2 linked regions of the Variovorax paradoxus EPS genome follow. The protein of the gene in region 1 interacts with the protein of each later gene in a pairwise test. Links are inferred from orthologs where the notes say so. Each region holds a gene or a part of one and is shown on either strand. Other genes may lie near its edges.

Evidence for each region.
Region 2: the proteins of VARPA_RS15965 (region 1) and VARPA_RS12745 interact in binary tests that used the Escherichia coli proteins (3 or more experiments, as listed by UniProt). The link is inferred for Variovorax paradoxus EPS from one-to-one orthologs.

Annotation. Positions count from the first base shown.
Region 1 is NC_014931.1:3,438,740-3,447,875, reverse strand. The notes cover bases 1-3,111. They hold VARPA_RS15965 ([protein-PII] uridylyltransferase), read right to left. Parts: upstream 2,805-3,111; coding sequence 201-2,804; downstream 1-200. Other genes in these bases: map (type I methionyl aminopeptidase), read right to left, coding at 2,827-3,111; VARPA_RS15970 (sensor domain-containing diguanylate cyclase), read right to left, coding at 1-105. In the rest of the region: more of map, read right to left, coding at 3,112-3,651; purL (phosphoribosylformylglycinamidine synthase), read left to right, coding at 3,852-7,859; VARPA_RS15950 (peptidylprolyl isomerase), read right to left, coding at 7,941-8,726; VARPA_RS15945 (BolA family protein), read right to left, coding at 8,875-9,136.
Region 2 is NC_014931.1:2,755,763-2,764,786, reverse strand. The notes cover bases 3,629-6,627. They hold VARPA_RS12745 (P-II family nitrogen regulator), read right to left. Parts: upstream 5,298-6,627; coding sequence 4,959-5,297; downstream 3,629-4,958. Other genes in these bases: VARPA_RS12740 (NAD+ synthase), read right to left, coding at 5,294-6,627; VARPA_RS12750 (TIGR00730 family Rossman fold protein), read left to right, coding at 4,322-4,912; VARPA_RS12755 (diacylglycerol kinase), read left to right, coding at 3,883-4,290; VARPA_RS12760 (RDD family protein), read left to right, coding at 3,629-3,886. Also shown: VARPA_RS12780 (acetolactate synthase 3 catalytic subunit), read right to left, coding at 1-1,180; VARPA_RS12775 (RNA polymerase sigma factor), read left to right, coding at 1,466-2,032; VARPA_RS12770 (DUF3619 family protein), read left to right, coding at 2,029-2,451; VARPA_RS12765 (DUF3106 domain-containing protein), read left to right, coding at 2,466-3,302; more of VARPA_RS12760, read left to right, coding at 3,320-3,628; more of VARPA_RS12740, read right to left, coding at 6,628-6,991; VARPA_RS12735 (GNAT family N-acetyltransferase), read left to right, coding at 7,011-8,231; VARPA_RS30180 (hypothetical protein), read left to right, coding at 8,583-8,774; ppa (inorganic diphosphatase), read right to left, coding at 8,784-9,024. UniProt on the Escherichia coli protein: P-II indirectly controls the transcription of the glutamine synthetase gene (glnA). P-II prevents NR-II-catalyzed conversion of NR-I to NR-I-phosphate, the transcriptional activator of GlnA. When P-II is uridylylated to P-II-UMP, these events are reversed.

The sequences.
Region 1 (9,136 bases):
CAGCCCGCTCACGGCCTCGAGCATCTCGAGCATGGGACGCGTCAGATCCTCCAGGGTCCTGGCGGAAGAAACCGAGTCGGAAAGCTGAAGCAGCAAGGGGTCCATGAAGGCCATTCTGAACGGTCAAAGACTCAAAAATGAATCTTTTTGTTTGCAGAAGTTGATGAAAACGCGGCGACGCCGACCCCGGTTGACTGCTTTCAGGCCAGCGCTTCCATCAGGTCCTTCTCGATGGCCAGCTGCGTTTTCTGGCCCTGGAGCTCGGGGCCGCTGATCAGAAAGGTGTCTTCCACCCGCTCGCCCAGGGTCGTGACCTTGGCGAGCTGCAGATTGAGGTGATGGCGCGCCAGCACCCGCGCCACCGAATACAGAAGACCCGCGCGGTCGCTGGCCGAGATGTTGAGCAGCCAGCGCTGCGCCTTGTCGTCGGGCAAGAGGCTGATGCGCGGCTTGATCGGGAAACTCCGCACCCGGCGCGACACCCGGCCCATGCTCGGCGGGGGCAGGGCGCCGGCTTCGGTGAGCGTCTGCGCGAGGCCCGACTCCACCATGCTGATGAGGTCGCGGTAGTGGTCGGGCAGGAAGGTGGTCACGACCTGGAAGGTGTCGAGCGCATAGCCGTTGCTCGTGGTGTGCACCTTGGCATCCAGGATGCTGAACGACGACTGGTCGAAGTAGCCGCAGATGCGCGCGAACAGGTCGGGCTGGTCGGGCGTGTAGACCACCACCTGCAGGCCTTCGCCCACCGGCGACAGGTGCGCGCGCACGATGGGCGGCGCCTTCGGGTCGATCGGCACGTTCGGCGGCGGCACGAAGCGCGAGAGCTGCTTGGCGTGCCAGGCGATTTCGGTGGCGTCGTGCCGCATGAAATAGCCGACGTCGAGCGTGTCCCAGAGCGCCTTGTGCGCCTCGAAGCGCTGGGCATGCAGGGCGAGCTGCACCAACGCCTCGCGCTTGCGCGATTCGACTTCGGCGTCCGGGTCGGGCATGCGTCCGCCGAGGGCGCGCAGCGTGTAGCGGTACAGGTCTTCGAGCAGCTTGCCTTTCCATGCATTCCATACGCGCGGCGAGGTGCCGCGGATGTCGGCGATGGTGAGCAGATACAGCGCGGTGAGGTAGCGCTCGTTGCCCACGCGCTTGGCGAAGGCGCCGATCACCTCGGGGTCGCTCAGGTCCTGCTTCTGGGCCACCTGGCTCATCACCAGGTGCTCGGACACGAGGAATTCGATGAGCTTGGAGTCTTCGCGCGCGATGCCGTGCTGCTTGCAGAAGCGCTGCACGTCGCGCGCACCGAGCGTCGAATGGTCGCCGCCGCGGCCCTTGGCGATGTCGTGGAAGAGGGCCGCCACGTACAGGATCCAGGGCTTGTCCCAGCCGGCCGCGAGCTGCGAGCAGAACGGGTACTCGTGCGCATGCTCGGCAATGAAGAAGCGCCGCACGTTGCGCAGCACCATCAGGATGTGCTGGTCCACTGTGTACACGTGGAACAGGTCGTGCTGCATCTGCCCCACGATGCTGCGGAATACGCGAAGGTAGCGCCCGAGCACCGAGGTCTGGTTCATCAGCCGGAAGGCATGCGTGATGCCGTAGGGCTGCAGCAGGATCCGCATGAAGGTCTCGTGGTTGACCGGGTCGTTGCGGAACTTGCTGTCCATCACATGGCGCGCGTTGTAGAGCGCCCGCAGCGTGCGCGCCGACAGGCCCTTCACGCCGATGGTCTTCTGGTAGAGCAGGAAGGTCTCGAGCACCGCATGCGGCTCGCGCTCGTAGAGGTCGTCGCTCGCGATCTCGATGAGGCCGGCGCGCTCGTAGAAGCGCTCGTTGATCGGCGTGTGCTGCTCGTCGCTGGGCTGCAGGCGCTCGGAGATGTTGAGCAGCAGGATCTGGTTGAGCTGCGACACGGCCTTGGCCGCCCAGTAGTAGCGGCGCATCAGCGCCTCGCTGGACTTGCGCTGCGATTCGCTTTCGTAGCCGAAGCTGGCAGCCACGGCGGTCTGCAAGTCGAACACCAGGCGGTCTTCGCGCCGGTTGGCAATCACGTGCAGGCGGGCGCGAATCAGCGAGAGCAGCGCCTCGTTGCGCTTGATCTGCTGCGCCTCGAAAGAGGTGGCCAGGCCGTTCTTGGCCAGGTCGTCCCAGCGGCTGCCGTAGCCGGCGGCCTTGGTCATCCAGAGGATGGTCTGCAGGTCGCGCAGGCCCCCGGGCGATTCCTTGCAGTTGGGTTCGAGCGCGTAGGGCGTGTTGTCGAACTTCTGATGGCGGTGCCGCATTTCCTGCGACTTGGCCACGAAGAACGCCTGCGGATCGATGGCACGCGTGAAGCGGCGGCGGAAAGCGACGAAGAGCTTCTTGTTGCCCGCGATCAGCCGGGCTTCGAGCAGCGAGGTCTGGACGGTGACGTCCTTCTCGGCCTCCGCCAGGCACTCTTCGACGGTGCGCACGCTGGAGCCGATTTCGAGCCCGGCGTCCCAGCAGTGGCCGATGAAGGCTTCGATGCGGGCCGGGTCGATCTCGCTCTCGTGGCCTTCGGGCGGCAGGAGCAGGAGGACATCGACGTCGGAATACGGGAACAGCTCACCGCGGCCGAAACCGCCGACGGCGGCCAGGGTCAGCGAGTCGCCGAAATTGGCTTCCTGCCACAGGCTGCACAGCGTCTGGTCGGCCAGCGCCGAGAGCTGGCGCAGCACCGTATGGACGCTGCGGGTGGGCGCGCGTGCGAAGCGCAGGGTGTCGAAAAGGGCGAGCTTTTTCGCGCGATAGGCTTCGCGCAGCGTCGCCACATCGATCTTGGCTGCTTCGATCACGGCGGGGGCGCGCTTCGGCGCGTCAGGTTTTTGTCGAGGTGACGAAGGAGGGCAGCGGGGGGCTGCCTTCGGAGAGCGTCAGCACTTCGTAGCCGGTTTCGGTGACGAGCACGGTGTGCTCCCACTGGGCCGACAGCGAATGGTCGCGGGTGACGATGGTCCAGCCGTCGTACTGGCCGCCCTTGAAGTCTTCCTTCACGTCGCGCTTGCCGGCGTTGATCATCGGCTCGATCGTGAAGATCATGCCGGGCTTGAGCTCTTCCATGGTGCCCGGGCGGCCGTAGTGCAGCACCTGGGGCTCTTCATGGAAACGCTGGCCCACGCCGTGCCCGCAGAACTCGCGCACCACCGAGAAGCCCTGGCCCTCGGCGAACTTCTGGATCGCATGGCCCACGTCGCCGAGATGCGCACCGGGGCGCACCTGCAGGATGCCGTGCCACATGGCTTCGAAGGTGATGCTGCACAGGCGCTTTGCGGCGATGGAGGCGTCGCCGATCACGTACATGCGGCTGTTGTCGCCGAACCAGCCGTCCTTGATGACGGTGACGTCGACATTCATGATGTCGCCCTTCTTCAGGGGCTTGTCGTTCGGGATGCCATGGCACACCACGTGGTTCACCGAGGTGCAGAGCGACTTCGGAAAAGGCACGCTGCTGGCGCCCATGTAGCCCACAGTGGCCGACGTGGTGCCCTGCTTGACCATGTACTCGGCGGCGAGCCGGTCCACGTCGTTGGTCGTGATGCCGGGCTTGATGAGGGGCGTGAGGTAGTCCAGCACCTCGGAGGCAAGGCGGCAGGCGACGCGCATGGCTTCGATGCCCGCAGCGTCTTTGTAGGTAATGCTCATGGCCCGAATTATCCCATCGGAGAACGAGCCTGCCCCCAACGCGGGACACTTCGTGTTCCCGCTGCCCCCGAGGGCGCGGCCCGCTTGGGGTGGCCCGGCGTTGGCCTAAAATCCCGGGTTAACGCGGATGGCCCCAGTCAGCGGCCATCCGCCCTCGATTTCTTGATTCCCAACGCGGCCCCCGAGGCCCCACATCGACCGTGACGCAGCCCGCACCTCAAGCCCTTCCCGTCGTAACCCTGTTCGAGGGCGGCAGCGCACTCAGCGATTTCCGCGCGCGGCAACTGCTGCCGAAGCTGCAGGCCATCGAGCCGCGCATCGAGGGCATTTCGGCCCGTTTCGTTCACTTGGTGGTCACCGATGCCGCACTCGATGCGGCCGGCCGTGACCGCTTCGCCGCGCTGCTGACCTACGGCGAGCCCTTCGAGGCGCCGGCCAAGGCGGGCACTTCGGTGGTCGTCACGCCGCGCCTGGGCACCGTGTCGCCCTGGGCCTCCAAGGCCACGGACATCGCCCACAACTGCGGCCTGGCGCTGCGCCGGGTCGAGCGGGTCACGCAATACCACCTGAAGCTCAAGTCGCCGCTGATCGGCAAGACGCCCGTCATCGAAGGCGACACGCTCGCCGCCGTGGCCGGCCCGCTGCACGACCGCATGACCGAATCGGTGCTCGCCACCGTCGAGCAGGCGGCCAGCCTTTTCAGCGAACTGCCGGCCCAGCCGATGGCGCAGGTCGATGTGCAAGCCGGCGGCCGCGAGGCCCTGGTCGCTGCCAACACCGGCTTCGGCCTGGCGCTGGCCGAGGACGAGATCGACTACCTTGTCGAAGCCTTCACGCGCCTCGGCCGGAACCCCAGCGACGTCGAACTGATGATGTTCGCGCAGGCCAACAGCGAGCACTGCCGCCACAAGATCTTCAACGCCCAGTTCACCATCGACGGCAAGGCGCAGCCGCAGAGCCTGTTCTCGATGATCCGCCACACCGAGAAACAGAACCCGCAGCACACGGTCATCGCCTATGCGGACAACGCCTCGGTGATGGAAGGCGCGACCATCGAGCGATTCACTCCGGCCGACGGTTCGCAGAGCTATCAGAAAAATAGCGCCCTGAGCCATGTGCTGATGAAGGTCGAGACGCACAACCACCCGACCGCGATTTCCCCGTTCCCCGGTGCTTCGACCGGCGCAGGCGGCGAGATCCGCGACGAAGGCGCCACCGGCCGCGGCTCCAAGCCCAAGGCGGGCCTGACTGGCTTCACCGTCTCCAAGCTCTGGCCTGAAGACGGCCACTACGGCAAGCCCGAGCACATCGCGAGCCCGCTTCAGATCATGACCGAGGGCCCGCTCGGCGGCGCCGCGTTCAACAATGAATTCGGCCGGCCCAACTTGCTGGGCTACTTCCGCGAATACGAACAGGCGGTGACGAGCGACCTCGACACCGTGCAGCGCGGCTACCACAAGCCCATCATGATCGCGGGCGGCCTTGGCAGCATCGATGCGACCCAGACCAAGAAGATCCAGTTCCCCGCCGGCTCGCTGCTGATCCAGCTCGGTGGCCCCGGCATGCGCATCGGCATGGGCGGCAGTGCCGCCAGCTCGATGGCCACCGGCGCCAACGCGGCCGAGCTCGACTTCGACTCGGTGCAGCGCGGCAACCCCGAAATCGAGCGCCGTGCGCAAGAGGTCATCAACCACTGCTGGCAGCAGGGCGCGGCCAACCCGATCCTGGCGATCCACGACGTGGGCGCGGGTGGCCTGAGCAATGCCTTCCCCGAGCTGACCAACGACGCCGGCCGCGGCGCGCACTTCGACCTGCGCGCCGTGCCGCTCGAAGAGTCGGGCATGGCACCGAAGGAAATCTGGTGCAACGAAAGCCAGGAGCGCTACGTGCTGGCCATCGCGCCGGACTCGCTCGAACAGTTCAAGGCCTTCTGCGAGCGCGAGCGCTGCCCGTTCTCGGTGGTCGGCGTGGCGACCGAAGAGCGCCAGCTGCTGGTCGCCGACGAAGGCGCAGCGGTCCAGCCGGTCGACATGCCGATGGAAGTGCTGCTCGGCAAGCCACCCAAGATGCACCGCGACGTGAAGACCGTCGCCCGCACCTTCAAGCCGCTCGACCTCACGGGCGTCGATCTGCAGAAGGCTGCCATCGACGTGCTCGCGCACCCGACCGTCGCTTCCAAGCGTTTCCTCATCACCATCGGCGACCGCACCGTGGGCGGCATGACCCACCGCGACCAGATGGTCGGCCCATGGCAGGTGCCCGTGGCCGATTGCGCCGTGACGCTGGCCGACTACAAGGGCTTCGCCGGCGAAGCCATGAGCATGGGCGAGCGCACGCCGCTGGCCGCGCTCGACGCGCCGGCCTCGGGCCGTATGGCCGTGGCCGAGGCCATCACCAATCTGCTGGCCGCGCCGATCGAACTCTCGCGCGTCAAGCTCTCGGCCAACTGGATGGCCGCCTGCGGCGAGCCCGGCGAAGACGCCGCGCTGTACGAGACCGTCAAGGCCGTGGGCCTGGAACTGTGCCCGGCGCTGGGCGTGTCGATTCCGGTCGGCAAGGATTCGCTGTCGATGCGCACGCAGTGGAAGGACGGCGACGAGGCCAAGAAGGTCACCTCGCCCGTCAGCCTGATCGTCACCGCCTTCGCGTCGCTGGCCGACGTGCGCGGCACGCTCACGCCGCAACTGGACGCAGAAGAAGCCGACACCACGCTCGTGCTTATCGACCTGGGCCGTGGCCAGCACCGCATGGCCGGCAGCATCCTCTCGCAGGCGCTCGGCCAGAGCGGCGACACCGTGCCTGACCTGGACGACCCGGCCCAGCTCGTGGCGCTGGTCAATGCAGTGAACGCGTTGCGCGCCGACGGCAAGATCCTCGCGATGCACGACCGCAGCGACGGCGGCCTGTTTGCCACCGCCTGCGAGATGGCCTTCGCCGGCCACGTCGGCGTGGCGCTCAACGTGGACATGCTGGTCACCGAAGGAGACGGCATCTCCGACAGCCGCATGGAAACCGGCGACGCCAAGAACTGGGCGCAGCAGGTCAGCGCGCGGCGCGAGGAGCTCACGCTCAAGGCGCTCTTTAACGAAGAGCTCGGCATGGTGCTGCAGGTGCGCACGGCAGAGCGCAATGACGTGATGCAGGTGCTGCGCGCGCATGGCCTCAGCGCGCACAGCCATTTCGTCGGCAAGACGCGCCCGGTCAGCTCCACCATGGATGCGGGCAAGGGCAAGCTCGAAGTCTGGCGCGATGCCAAGTCGGTGTTCAGCGCGTCGCTGCACGACCTGCACCAGGTGTGGGACTCGGTGAGTTGGAAGATCGCCCGCGAGCGCGACAACCCAGCCTGCGCCGATGCCGAGCACGCCGCGGCTGGCGAAGTTTCGGACCCCGGCATGCATGTGTTCCTGCCGAACGCGCAGCCTGCGGCGCCGGCCATCCTGCAGTCGCGCCCCAAGGTCGCGATCCTGCGCGAGCAGGGCGTCAACTCGCATGTCGAGATGGCCTATGCGTTCACCGAAGCGGGCTTCGAGGCCTACGACGTGCACATGACCGACCTGCAGACGGGCAGGGCGGACCTCGCCAACTTCAAGGGCGTGGTCGCCTGTGGCGGCTTCAGCTACGGCGACACGCTGGGCGCCGGCACCGGCTGGGCGCGCAGCATCACCTTCAACCCGAAGCTGGCCGAGCAGTTCAAGGCCTTCTTCGGACGCGAAGACACCTTCGGCCTCGGCGTGTGCAACGGCTGCCAGATGTTCGCCGAGCTGGCCGACATCATCCCCGGCGCCGAAGCCTGGCCGCGCTTCACCACCAACCAGAGCGAGCGCTTCGAGGCGCGCCTGTCGATGGTCGAAGTGCTCGAATCGCCGAGCCTCTTCTTCGCAGGCATGGCCGGCAGCCGCCTGCCGATCGCGGTGGCGCACGGCGAGGGCTACGCGAACTTCAAGCACCGCGGCGACGCAGCCAAGGCTATCGCGGCGATGCGCTTCGTGGACAACCACGGCAACGCCACCGAGCAGTACCCGTTCAACCCGAACGGCAGCGCCGGTGGCCTGACCTCGGTGACCACGCCCGACGGCCGCTTCACCGCCGTGATGCCGCACCCCGAGCGCGTGTTCCGCAACATCCAGATGAGCTGGACGCCGGGCGACCGGAGCGAACTGAGCCCCTGGATGCAGATCTGGCGCAACGCGCGCAAGTGGGTGGGTTGATCACCTGAAGGCTGCTGCGGCAGCCCCATAAAAAAAACGGCCCGCAGGCCGTTTTTTTTATGGGGGAGAGAAGCGCGAGGCTTACTCGACCTTGGCCTTCGCGCGCAGTTCCTCTTGGTACTTTTGCAGGCGCTGCTGTTGCAGCTGCTGCGTGACCTGCGGCTTCACTTCTTCCAGCTTCGGCAGTTGCGCCTGGCGGATGTCGTCCACGCGGATGATGTGATAGCCGAACTGCGTCTTGATGGGCGCCGGCGTGGTCTCGCCCTTCTTCAGCTTGATCATCGCTTCCGAGAACTCGGGCACGAAGCTCGCGGGGTTGGCCCAGTCGAGGTCGCCGCCGTTGGCGCCCGATCCCGGATCCTTGCTCTGCTTCTTGGCGATGTCTTCGAACTTGGCGCCCTTCTTCAGGTCGGCCATGATCTTCTTGGCCTGGTCCTCGGTCTCCACCAGGATGTGGCGGGCCTTGTATTCCTTGCCGCCGTTGGCTGCGACGAACTTGTCGTACTCGGCCTTCACGTCGGCGTCCGAGACCGGGTTGGTCTTGCGGTAGTTGTCGAACAGCGCGCGGATCAGGATGGCCTGGCGGGCGAGTTCGAGCTGATTCTTGTAGTCGTCGTTGGCGTCCAGGCCTTGCTTCTGCGCTTCCTGCATGAACACTTCGCGGGCCACGATTTCCTCGCGCAGCTGGCTTTGCATTTCCGGCGTCACCGGGCGGCCTGCGGCGGCCAGTTGCTGCGCCAGAACGTCCATGCGGGCCTTGGGCACCGGCTTGCCGTTCACGATGGCTGCGTTCTGCGCCAGAGCCGCCATGGGAATGGCACCGATCAGCGCTGCGGCCGCGACGGCCTGCAAGATGTGTTTTTTCATGGAATGAATATCAGGCTGGGGAGAAAGTGCGCGTGTAGGAAAAGGCGCGTGAAAGAAAGCGGAGAGAGACGAACAAAACGGGGAAGAAAGAGGACTGGGGCATCGCGGCGAAGACCGCGCGCAACCCCGTGCAACCAGTACGGACGACTCAGAGCACCTCGATGGCGATGGCGTGCAGACCCTGTGCGATAAAAACTTGGAGGGCATCATACACAAGGCGATGTCGCGCCACGCGAGGCTTCCCCTCGAAGAGCGGGGAGGCGATGCGCACCCGGAAATGCGTGCCGTAGCCCTCCGCATTGGCGCCCGTGTGGCCTGCGTGCGCGGCGCTTTCGTCGATCACTTCGAGCTGCGTGGGAGCCAGTGCTTCGCGCAATGCCGCTTCGAGCGCGGCCGGCGTCGGCAGGGGA
Region 2 (9,024 bases), 690 kb from region 1 along the record:
TCACGTCCTTGTTGCCGCGGTCATACTTGAGACAGTCGCGCGAACGCCAGGCCTCGATGGTCTTCCACCAGTCGGCCAGCGCGCCGGCGTCGGGCTTGGTGGTGCTCTCGCGGATCATCGAGATCAGCTCGGTGAGCACGTCCTTCACGTCGCCGACGATCGGGATGTCGACCTTCACGCGCTTGGAGATGCTCGACGGGTCGATGTCGACGTGGATGATCTTGCGTTCGTTCGTCGCGAAGTGCTTCGGGTTGCCAATCACGCGGTCGTCGAATCGCGCACCCACGGCCAGCAGCACGTCGCAGTTCTGCATCGCGTTGTTGGCTTCGATCGTGCCGTGCATGCCCAGCATGCCGAGGAACTTGCGATCGCTCGCCGGGTAAGCACCCAGGCCCATCAGCGTGTTGGTGACCGGATAGCCGAGCATGTCGACCAACGTGCGCAGTTCGTTGCACGCATTGCCCAACAGGACGCCGCCGCCCGTGTAGATATACGGGCGCTTCGCAGCCAGCAAAAGCTGAAGCGCCTTGCGGATCTGGCCGCCGTGGCCCTTGCGCACCGGGTTGTACGAGCGCATCTCGACCTTGTCGGGATAGCCGGCGTAGGGCGTCTTCTTGAAGGAAACGTCCTTGGGCACGTCCACCACCACGGGGCCGGGACGGCCACTGCGCGCGATGTGGAAGGCCTTCTTCATCGTCATGGCCAGATCCTTGGGATCCTTGACGAGGAAGTTGTGCTTGACGATGGGGCGGGTGATGCCGACCGTGTCGCATTCCTGGAAGGCATCGAGGCCAATGGCAGCGGTGGGTACCTGGCCCGAGATGATCACCATCGGGATGGAGTCCATGTACGCCGTGGCGATGCCGGTGACCGCGTTGGTCAGGCCGGGACCCGAGGTGACCAGTGCCACGCCGACTTCGCCGGTGGCGCGTGCATAGCCGTCGGCCGCGTGCACGGCTGCCTGCTCGTGGCGCACCAGAACGTGCTGGATGGTGTCTTGCTTGTAGAACGCGTCGTAGATGTACAGAACCGCGCCGCCAGGGTAGCCCCAGATGTACTGGACGCCTTCGGCCTGCAGTGCCTTGACCAGCACTTCAGCGCCCATGAGTTCTTGCGTTGGGTTGCCGGCGCCAGAAGACGCGGCTGCTGCGGAGATGATCTCCGCCTTCGAGATTTCCATGATCAACCTTTGTGTTTTTTCGGGAACGAAAAACCTTGGGTGCCCCTTGCCAACCCTTGTGGGGTCGCGCCAGGACTTGAGGCCATAGCCATGAGCGGACTGATGTTCCGCCGGACCTTGACCCGTTTGCCTTTTGACTTGCAGCGCGGATTATGACATTACCCGGCGGTTCAGATTCGCTTCAGGTGGCTTGTAAAGGCATCGGGGCATAATCCGCGGCGGAAAACATAAGCGTTCGCTAGACATCCCCTCCCACGCGGCGCGCCTTTGCGCGCCCCCTCTCGCTTGGCCACTGAACAAGAACTCTCCGACTTCCTGAAAAGCGTCGAACGACGCGCTTTCAAGCGCTCGGTCTACCACGTGCGGGACGAAGAAGCGGCGCTCGACATCGTGCAGGACAGCATGATGAAGCTGGCGCAGCACTATGGCGACAAGCCGGCCAACGAACTGCCGATGCTGTTCCAGCGCATCCTGTCGAACTGCACGCTCGACTGGTTCCGCCGCCAGAAAACCCGCCGCGCGCTGTTCTCGAATCTGAGCGATTTCGACTCGGTCGACGACGACGGAGATTTCGATCTTCTGGAGAACTTCGTCTCGCCAACAGACTCCAGAGAAACGGAAAGCGCCGAAGACACCACCCGCCGCGCCCAGGTCTTCCACGAGATCGAGGAACAGATCGCTGCATTGCCCGGCCGTCAACGCGAGGCTTTCCTGATGCGTTACTGGGAGGAAATGGACGTCGCAGAGACGGCCGCTGCGATGGGCTGCTCCGAGGGCAGCGTCAAAACCCATTGCTCGCGAGCCGTCCACGCTCTGAGCAAGGCGCTCAAGGCCAAGGGAATATCGCTATGAACACTAAGGTTCCAACTTCTTTTAACGCCGCCGAAGATCAGTTCGGTCAGCGCCTGGCTGCCCGGCTCTCCGACGGCAACCAAGAGCTCTCGCACGACATCGGCGAACGGTTGCGCGTTGCGCGTGCGCAGGCCGTGGCCGCACGCAAGCAAGCACCGCAATTGCGAACTGCGCCGGAAGTGGTGCAGTCCGGCCACGCGCTCACGCTCGGCGGTGGCTGGTGGACCCGCATCGGGTCGGTGGTTCCGTTGATTGCCCTCGTGGCCGGCCTCATCACCATCAGCGTGATGCAGGACGACGACCGCGTCAGCGAGCTGGCCGAAGTTGACTCCGCCCTCCTCACCGGCGACCTGCCCCCGGCCGCCTACACCGACCCGGGCTTCGCCCAATTCCTGAAGGCCGACGGCGCCTCCGACTGACCCTCCCCGACCGAATGCGACGCCGTTCCAATTCCAGCGCGAACACCCCCCGTCTCTTGCGCCCGCTCACGGCGGGCGCATCCGTTTGGGCGGGCGCGCTCGCCGTCGCGGCCTTCAGCCTGACGCTTGCCTCCGCCCAGCCGCCCTCCGAGGTCAACAAGGCTGGACAGACAGGTGTTGCAAACTCCGCGGCAGCCGGCGCCATCAAGACAGTTCCTGCAACCAAGCCGCTCTGGAGCGAGCTCACCGCCGAACAGCAACTGGCCCTCAAGCCCCTGGTCTCGCACTGGACCACGATGAACACCGGGCAAAAACGCAAGTGGCTGGCACTGTCACGAAACTTCGCGACCATGTCGACGGATGATCAAGTCACCCTGCACAGCCGCATGATCGAGTGGGCCGCCCTGAGCAATCAGCAGCGGGCCCAGGCGCGCCTGAACTTCGCCGAGGTCAAACGCCTGCCGGCCGACGAGCGCAAGGCCAAGTGGGAGCAATACCAGGCCTTGAGCGAGGAAGAAAAGCGCAAGCTCGCCGAGCGCGCACCGGCCAAGCCGCGCGGTGCGGCCATTCCCGTGCGCCCCGTCTCGTCGCAAAAGCTCGTACCGGTGCCCGCCGTCACGCCGCCCGGCCAACACACGCCCAGGATCGTTTTGGCACCGCCGACCCCATCGTCCATGCCCGCCGCGGCCATCCTTGTGACGACCCCGTTGGAGCGGATGCCTGCTGCCACGAGCACTGCGCCTGCCGCGGCGCCAGCTACCGCCAACGTCACATCGCCGCCGGTTCCCGCCGAGGCTCAGGTCCCGGCGCCGACGCCTGCGGCGGCCGAGCAGCTTCCCTCCGCTCCCTGATACCAAGCAAGGCTTCGATGGTTTCCAGTTCTCCCGAGGCGTCGGGGCCCGATCAGCCTGCCTCGCCCGACGCACCGGCAAACGGCGCTCTTGCTTCGACGGTTCCCGGCCTGTGGCGCCGGATGGCCTGCTGGCTCTACGAAGGCATGCTGCTGTTCGCGGTCGTGTTCGTCTCGGGTTGGCTGTTCAGCACGCTGGGCCAGATGCGCGACGCCATGGATTCGCGCCGACACCTGTTCCAGGCGTTCCTCTTCGTGGTGTTCGGCGTGTACTTCGTCTGGTTCTGGGCCAAGGGCCAAACGCTCGCGATGAAGACCTGGAACATCCGCATCGTCGACATCCACGGCCAGCCCGTCAGCCAGCGCCGAGCTTTGGCTCGCTACCTCCTGAGCTGGATCTGGTTCCTGCCGCCACTCGCCGCGATCGCGCCTTTCAAGCTGTCTGGCGGCGAATCGACCGTCCTGATCTTCGGCTGGGTCGCTGTCTGGGCGGTTCTCGCCCGTTTTCACCCTGAGCGCCAGTTCTGGCACGACGCCTGGGCCGGTACGCGGCTCATCACCTCCAAGCCCATGAGCCGCCGATGAGTGCCCTGCCCGAGCTTCCCGACCCCGCCGTCAATCCACAAAAGGCCCGCAAGGGCTTCGAGCGCGTCTTTCATGCCACGCTGATCTCGCTGCACGGGCTTCGCGCCGGCTGGAGCGAACCCGCCTTCCGGCAGGAAGCGATCCTGTCGATCGTGATGATCCCGGCCGCTTTCTGGCTCGGCCGCAGCTGGGTCGAGGTGGCACTGCTTGCCGGCAGCGCCATCCTGGTGATGATCGTGGAGTTGCTCAATACCGCCGTCGAGGCCGCCATCGACCGCATCGGCCCCGAATGGCACGACCTCTCCAAGCGCGCCAAGGACATGGGCAGCGCCGCGGTTTTGCTGTCGCTCACGCTGTGCAGCGGCATCTGGGCGGCGGCATTGTGGACGCGCTTCGTGTCATGAGCTGGCCAGCGTCCCGAGGCATGATGGCGGGATGAATCCTGAATTTTCGATCTGTGTGTATTGCGGCTCGCGTCCTGGCGAGCGCCCCGAGTTTTCCGAGGCGGCCAAGGCTGTCGGCCAGTGGATTGGCCAGCATGGCGGCCAACTGGTCTACGGTGGCGGCCGCACCGGCCTGATGGGCACGGTGGCCGAAGCCACCCGTCTGGCCGGCGGTCGCGTCGTCGGCATCATCCCCAAGGCCCTCGTCGACAAGGAACTGGCCAACCCCCTCTGCGACGAACTGCACGTGGTGGACACCATGCACGAGCGCAAGGCGATGATGGGCGAGCGTGCCGATGCCTTCATCGCCCTGCCGGGGGGAATCGGCACCTTCGAGGAACTGTTCGAGATCTGGACCTGGCGCCAGCTCGGCTATCACGACAAGCCGACCGGCATTCTCAACACCGCTGGCTACTACGACGGCCTGCTGGGCTTCCTCGCGCACAGCGTGCGGGAAGGCTTCATGGGCGACTGGCAGATGACGCTGATCCGCACCGGCACCGACGCCACCGAACTGCTCACGGCACTGCGCGCCGAAGTGCCGCTGCATCCACGCGAAGACAGGCTGTCGGAAAACCTCTGACGCCCGTCTCGAAAGAAAAAGCCCCGGTCAACGGGGCTTTTTTGCTTCAGACGGCGTTCTCGTTTTCTTCGCCGGTACGGATGCGCACGATGCGCTCCACGGCGGTCACGAAGATCTTGCCGTCGCCGATCTTCCCGGTGCGCGCCGAATTGACGATGGCCTCGATGCAGCGCTCCACGTCGCCCTCGTTGACGACCACTTCGACCTTCATCTTGGGCAGGAAGTCGACCACGTATTCGGCGCCGCGGTAGAGCTCGGTATGGCCCTTCTGACGGCCGAAGCCCTTGACCTCGGTCACGGTCAGGCCGGTAACGCCCACTTCGGCCAAGGCCTCGCGCACGTCCTCGAGCTTGAAGGGTTTGACGATGGCGGTGATCTGCTTCATGGTTTTCGTGCTCCGGCGGTTTCGTTGAATTTGCTGGTGATAGGGTAACGCCAATCCTTGCCGAAGCTTCGGTGGGTGACCCGGATTCCTACTGGCGCCTGGCGCCGTTTGTATTCATTGACCTTGATGAGCCGCGCGACCCGCTCGACCACCGCGCGTTCGTAGCCCGCGGCAATGATCTCGTCGATGCCCTCGTCGTCCTGCATGTAGCGTGCCAGGATGCCGTCGAGGATGTCGTAGGGCGGCAGGCTGTCCTGGTCGGTCTGATCGGGCCGAAGCTCGGCGCTCGGGGGGCGCGTGATGATCCGATCGGGGATCGGCGCGGCGCCGGTGCCGTACGGGTCATGGGCGTTGCGCCAGCGCGCGAGCGCGAACACCGTGGTCTTGAGCAGGTCCTTGATGACCGCGAAACCGCCCGCCATGTCGCCATAGAGCGTGCAGTAGCCGGTGGCCATTTCGCTCTTGTTGCCGGTGGTGAGCACGATGGACCCGAACTTGTTCGACAAGGCCATCAGCAGCGTGCCGCGGATGCGGGCCTGGATGTTTTCCTCAGCCGTGTCTTCGGGGCGGTCCTTGAATTCCTCGGCCAAGGCACCCTTGAAGGACTCGAAGGTGTGCTTGATCGATATCTCGTCGTAGCGCACGCCCAGGCGGTTCGCCATCTCGCGCGCATCGATCCAGCTGATGTCGGCCGTGTAAGGCGAAGGCATCATCACCGCGCGCACCTTGTCCTTGCCGAGTGCATCGACCGCAATGGCGAGCACCAATGCGGAGTCGATGCCACCCGAGAGCCCCAGGATGGCGCTCGGGAAGCCGTTCTTGCCGATGTAGTCGCGCACGCCGAGCACCAGGGCGTCCCACAGTTGCGCTTCGGCGTCGCGCGGGGCGGCCACCGCACCGGGCTCGACTACGAAGCCGACGCCACCTTCAGGTGTTCGCTCCAACTGCGCGAAGACCAACTTCTCCTGGAAGCTCTCGACCTGCATCGCGAGTGCGCCGCCCGCCTGCAGCGCGAAGGAGGCGCCGTCGAACACCACCTCGTCCTGCCCACCGACCAGGTGCGCGTAGACCAACGGAAGCCCCACGGCATGTGCCCGGTCGGCCATGCGCGCGACGCGCTCGCCCTCCTTGCCCACGTGATAGGGCGAGGCGTTGATCACGGCGAGCACCTCGGCCCCGGCCGCACGTGCCAGCTCGGCCGGCTGGTCGAACCAGGCGTCCTCGCAGATCAGCAGACCGACGGAAACCCCGCCTGCCTCGAACACGCAGGTGCCCTGCCCCGGCGTGAAATACCGGCGCTCGTCGAACACCTGGTAGTTCGGCAGCTCGCGTTTGGCGTAGGTATCGAGGATGCGGCCTTCCTTGATGACGCTCGCTGCGTTGTGCCGCATCTGCACCGCCACGGAGCGGCTGCGAAGGCTGCCGCCGGTCGGATGCCCCACCACCACGACCATGTCTTTGAGATCGGCGAGCGCAGCGGCAATGCCTTTCACGGCATCATCACAGGCTTCGGTGAAGGCGGGACGCAGGAACAGGTCCTCCGCCGCGTAGCCGGCAATCGAGAGTTCGGGCGTCAGGAGCAGACGCGCACCCTGTGCATGGGATTCGCGTGCGGCATCGACAATCTTTCTTGCGTTGCCGTCGACGTCGCCCACCACAAAATTGAGTTGCGCGATGGCGAGCTTGAGCGTCATACAGAAGGAAGAAAAAGGCTTGAACGATTATGTCATTCGGGTTCTGGCGTCACCGTCGGACGTGAGCCCGAAAGCCTGGAATGCGCTGCTCGCCGCGCAGGCCGAGCCCTCGCCTTTCATGCGCCACGAATACCTCGCGGCGCTGCACGAAAGCGGCAGTGCATCGCCCGCGAGCGGATGGACGGCGCAGTTCGTCACGCTCTGGCGCGGCAAGCAACTCGAAGCCGCCTGCCCGGTCTACGTCAAGGACCATTCCTACGGCGAGTACGTCTTCGACTGGGCCTGGGCCAACGCCTATGAGCAGCACGGGCTTGCTTATTACCCCAAGGCCGTCATCGCCGTGCCGTTCACGCCGGTGCCGGGCTCACGCCTCCTGGCACGCGATGCGCAGAGCCGCACGCTGCTGGTGCAGGCGCTGGTTGCGTGGTGCAAGCAGGAAGGGCTTTCTTCCCTGCACCTGCTGTTCGGCGCCGACGGGGACATCGCCGCATGCACCGAAGCCGGGTTGATGCTGCGCAACACGGTGCAGTTCCATTGGACGAATGCAGTGCCCACGTCGATCCCCGACGTGCCCTCGCTGTCCGACGGGGAGCGTTCCGCCCCGGAGCAGCCCGGCTACCCCGACTTCGACGCTTTTCTCGCCAGCCTCGCCCACGACAAGCGCAAGAAGATCCGCCAAGAGCGCCGCAAGGTCGCCGAGGCCGGCGTGAGCTTCCGCTGGTCCCGTGGCAAGGACATCTCGAAGACCGACTGGGATTTCTTCTACCGCTGCTATGAACGCACCTATCGCGAGCACGGCAACCCGCCTTACCTCACGCGCGATTTCTTCCAGCGCATGGCCGACACCCTGCCCGAGGCCTGGCTGCTGTTCGTCGCCGAGCGCAATGGCAAGCCCATGGCGACCAGCCTGATCGCGCTCTCCACGCAGCCGGACGAACCACTCGTCGCCTACGGCCGCTACTGGGGCGCGCTGGAGCGCGTCGACTGCCTGCACTTCGAGGCCTGCTACTACCAGCCCCTCGCCTGGTGCATCGAGCACGGCGCCCGGCGCTTCGAAGGCGGCGCCCAGGGCGAGCACAAGATGGCGCGCGCGCTGATGCCGGTGAAGACCACCAGCGCCCACTGGCTCGCGCACCCAGCCTTCTCGGACGCGGTCGAGCGCTTTCTCGAGCGCGAGGGGGCCGGCATCGAGAACTACATGGACCATCTGGGCGAGCGCAGCCCGTTCAAGGCCGGCTGAAGCGCAGCCTCTGTCCAAGGGCATAGCGCCTTTGACCGTTTGGCACATCGACGGCGCGCGGCGCCTCTCCTAGCATCCGGACCCGAAAAGTCCCGACTCCGAGGAGAAACCGAATGCGCTCATCGACTCGTCTCGCCCTTGCGGCGCTCTGCCTCACAAGTGCCGGCCTCGCCTCGGCCGCAAGCTTCGATTGCACCAAGGCCGGCAACGCGACCGAGAAAGCCATCTGCGCCGACCCGGGCCTCTCGCGGCAGGACGAGGCCTTGGCCGCGCTCTACCAGCGCCAACTCGAGATGCCCGACACGGGCCAATGGGCGGTTCTCCTTCGGCGCGACCAGCGCGCGCGGCAGCATGCTGCTGCAGGGCAGGAACGTTCTGGAAGCCGGGCAGCGCCTGAGGGTAGCGGACGGCGGGCGTTGCACCCGCACCTTCCAGTTCGCCGCCGACCGCATCACGGTCGCCGACGGGCCTGAATGCGCACCCGCGCTGAAAGGCGTCTATGTGCGCGATCCGCGCCGCTCGCCGTTCGAATTCGAGAAGTGAAGACCCGGGTTACTTCTTGTACGCGGCGATGCCGTCGATGACTTCCTTCTTGGCCGCATCGATGCCTTCCCAGCCCAGCACCTTGACCCACTTGCCTGCTTCCAGGTCCTTGTAGTGCTCGAAGAAGTGGCTGATGGCCTTCAGGCGCATCGGGTTCACGTCGTCGACCGATTTCCAGTGGCTGTAGATCGGCAGCACCTTGTCGGTGGGCACGGCGAGCACCTTGCCGTCGACGCCGGCTTCGTCTTCC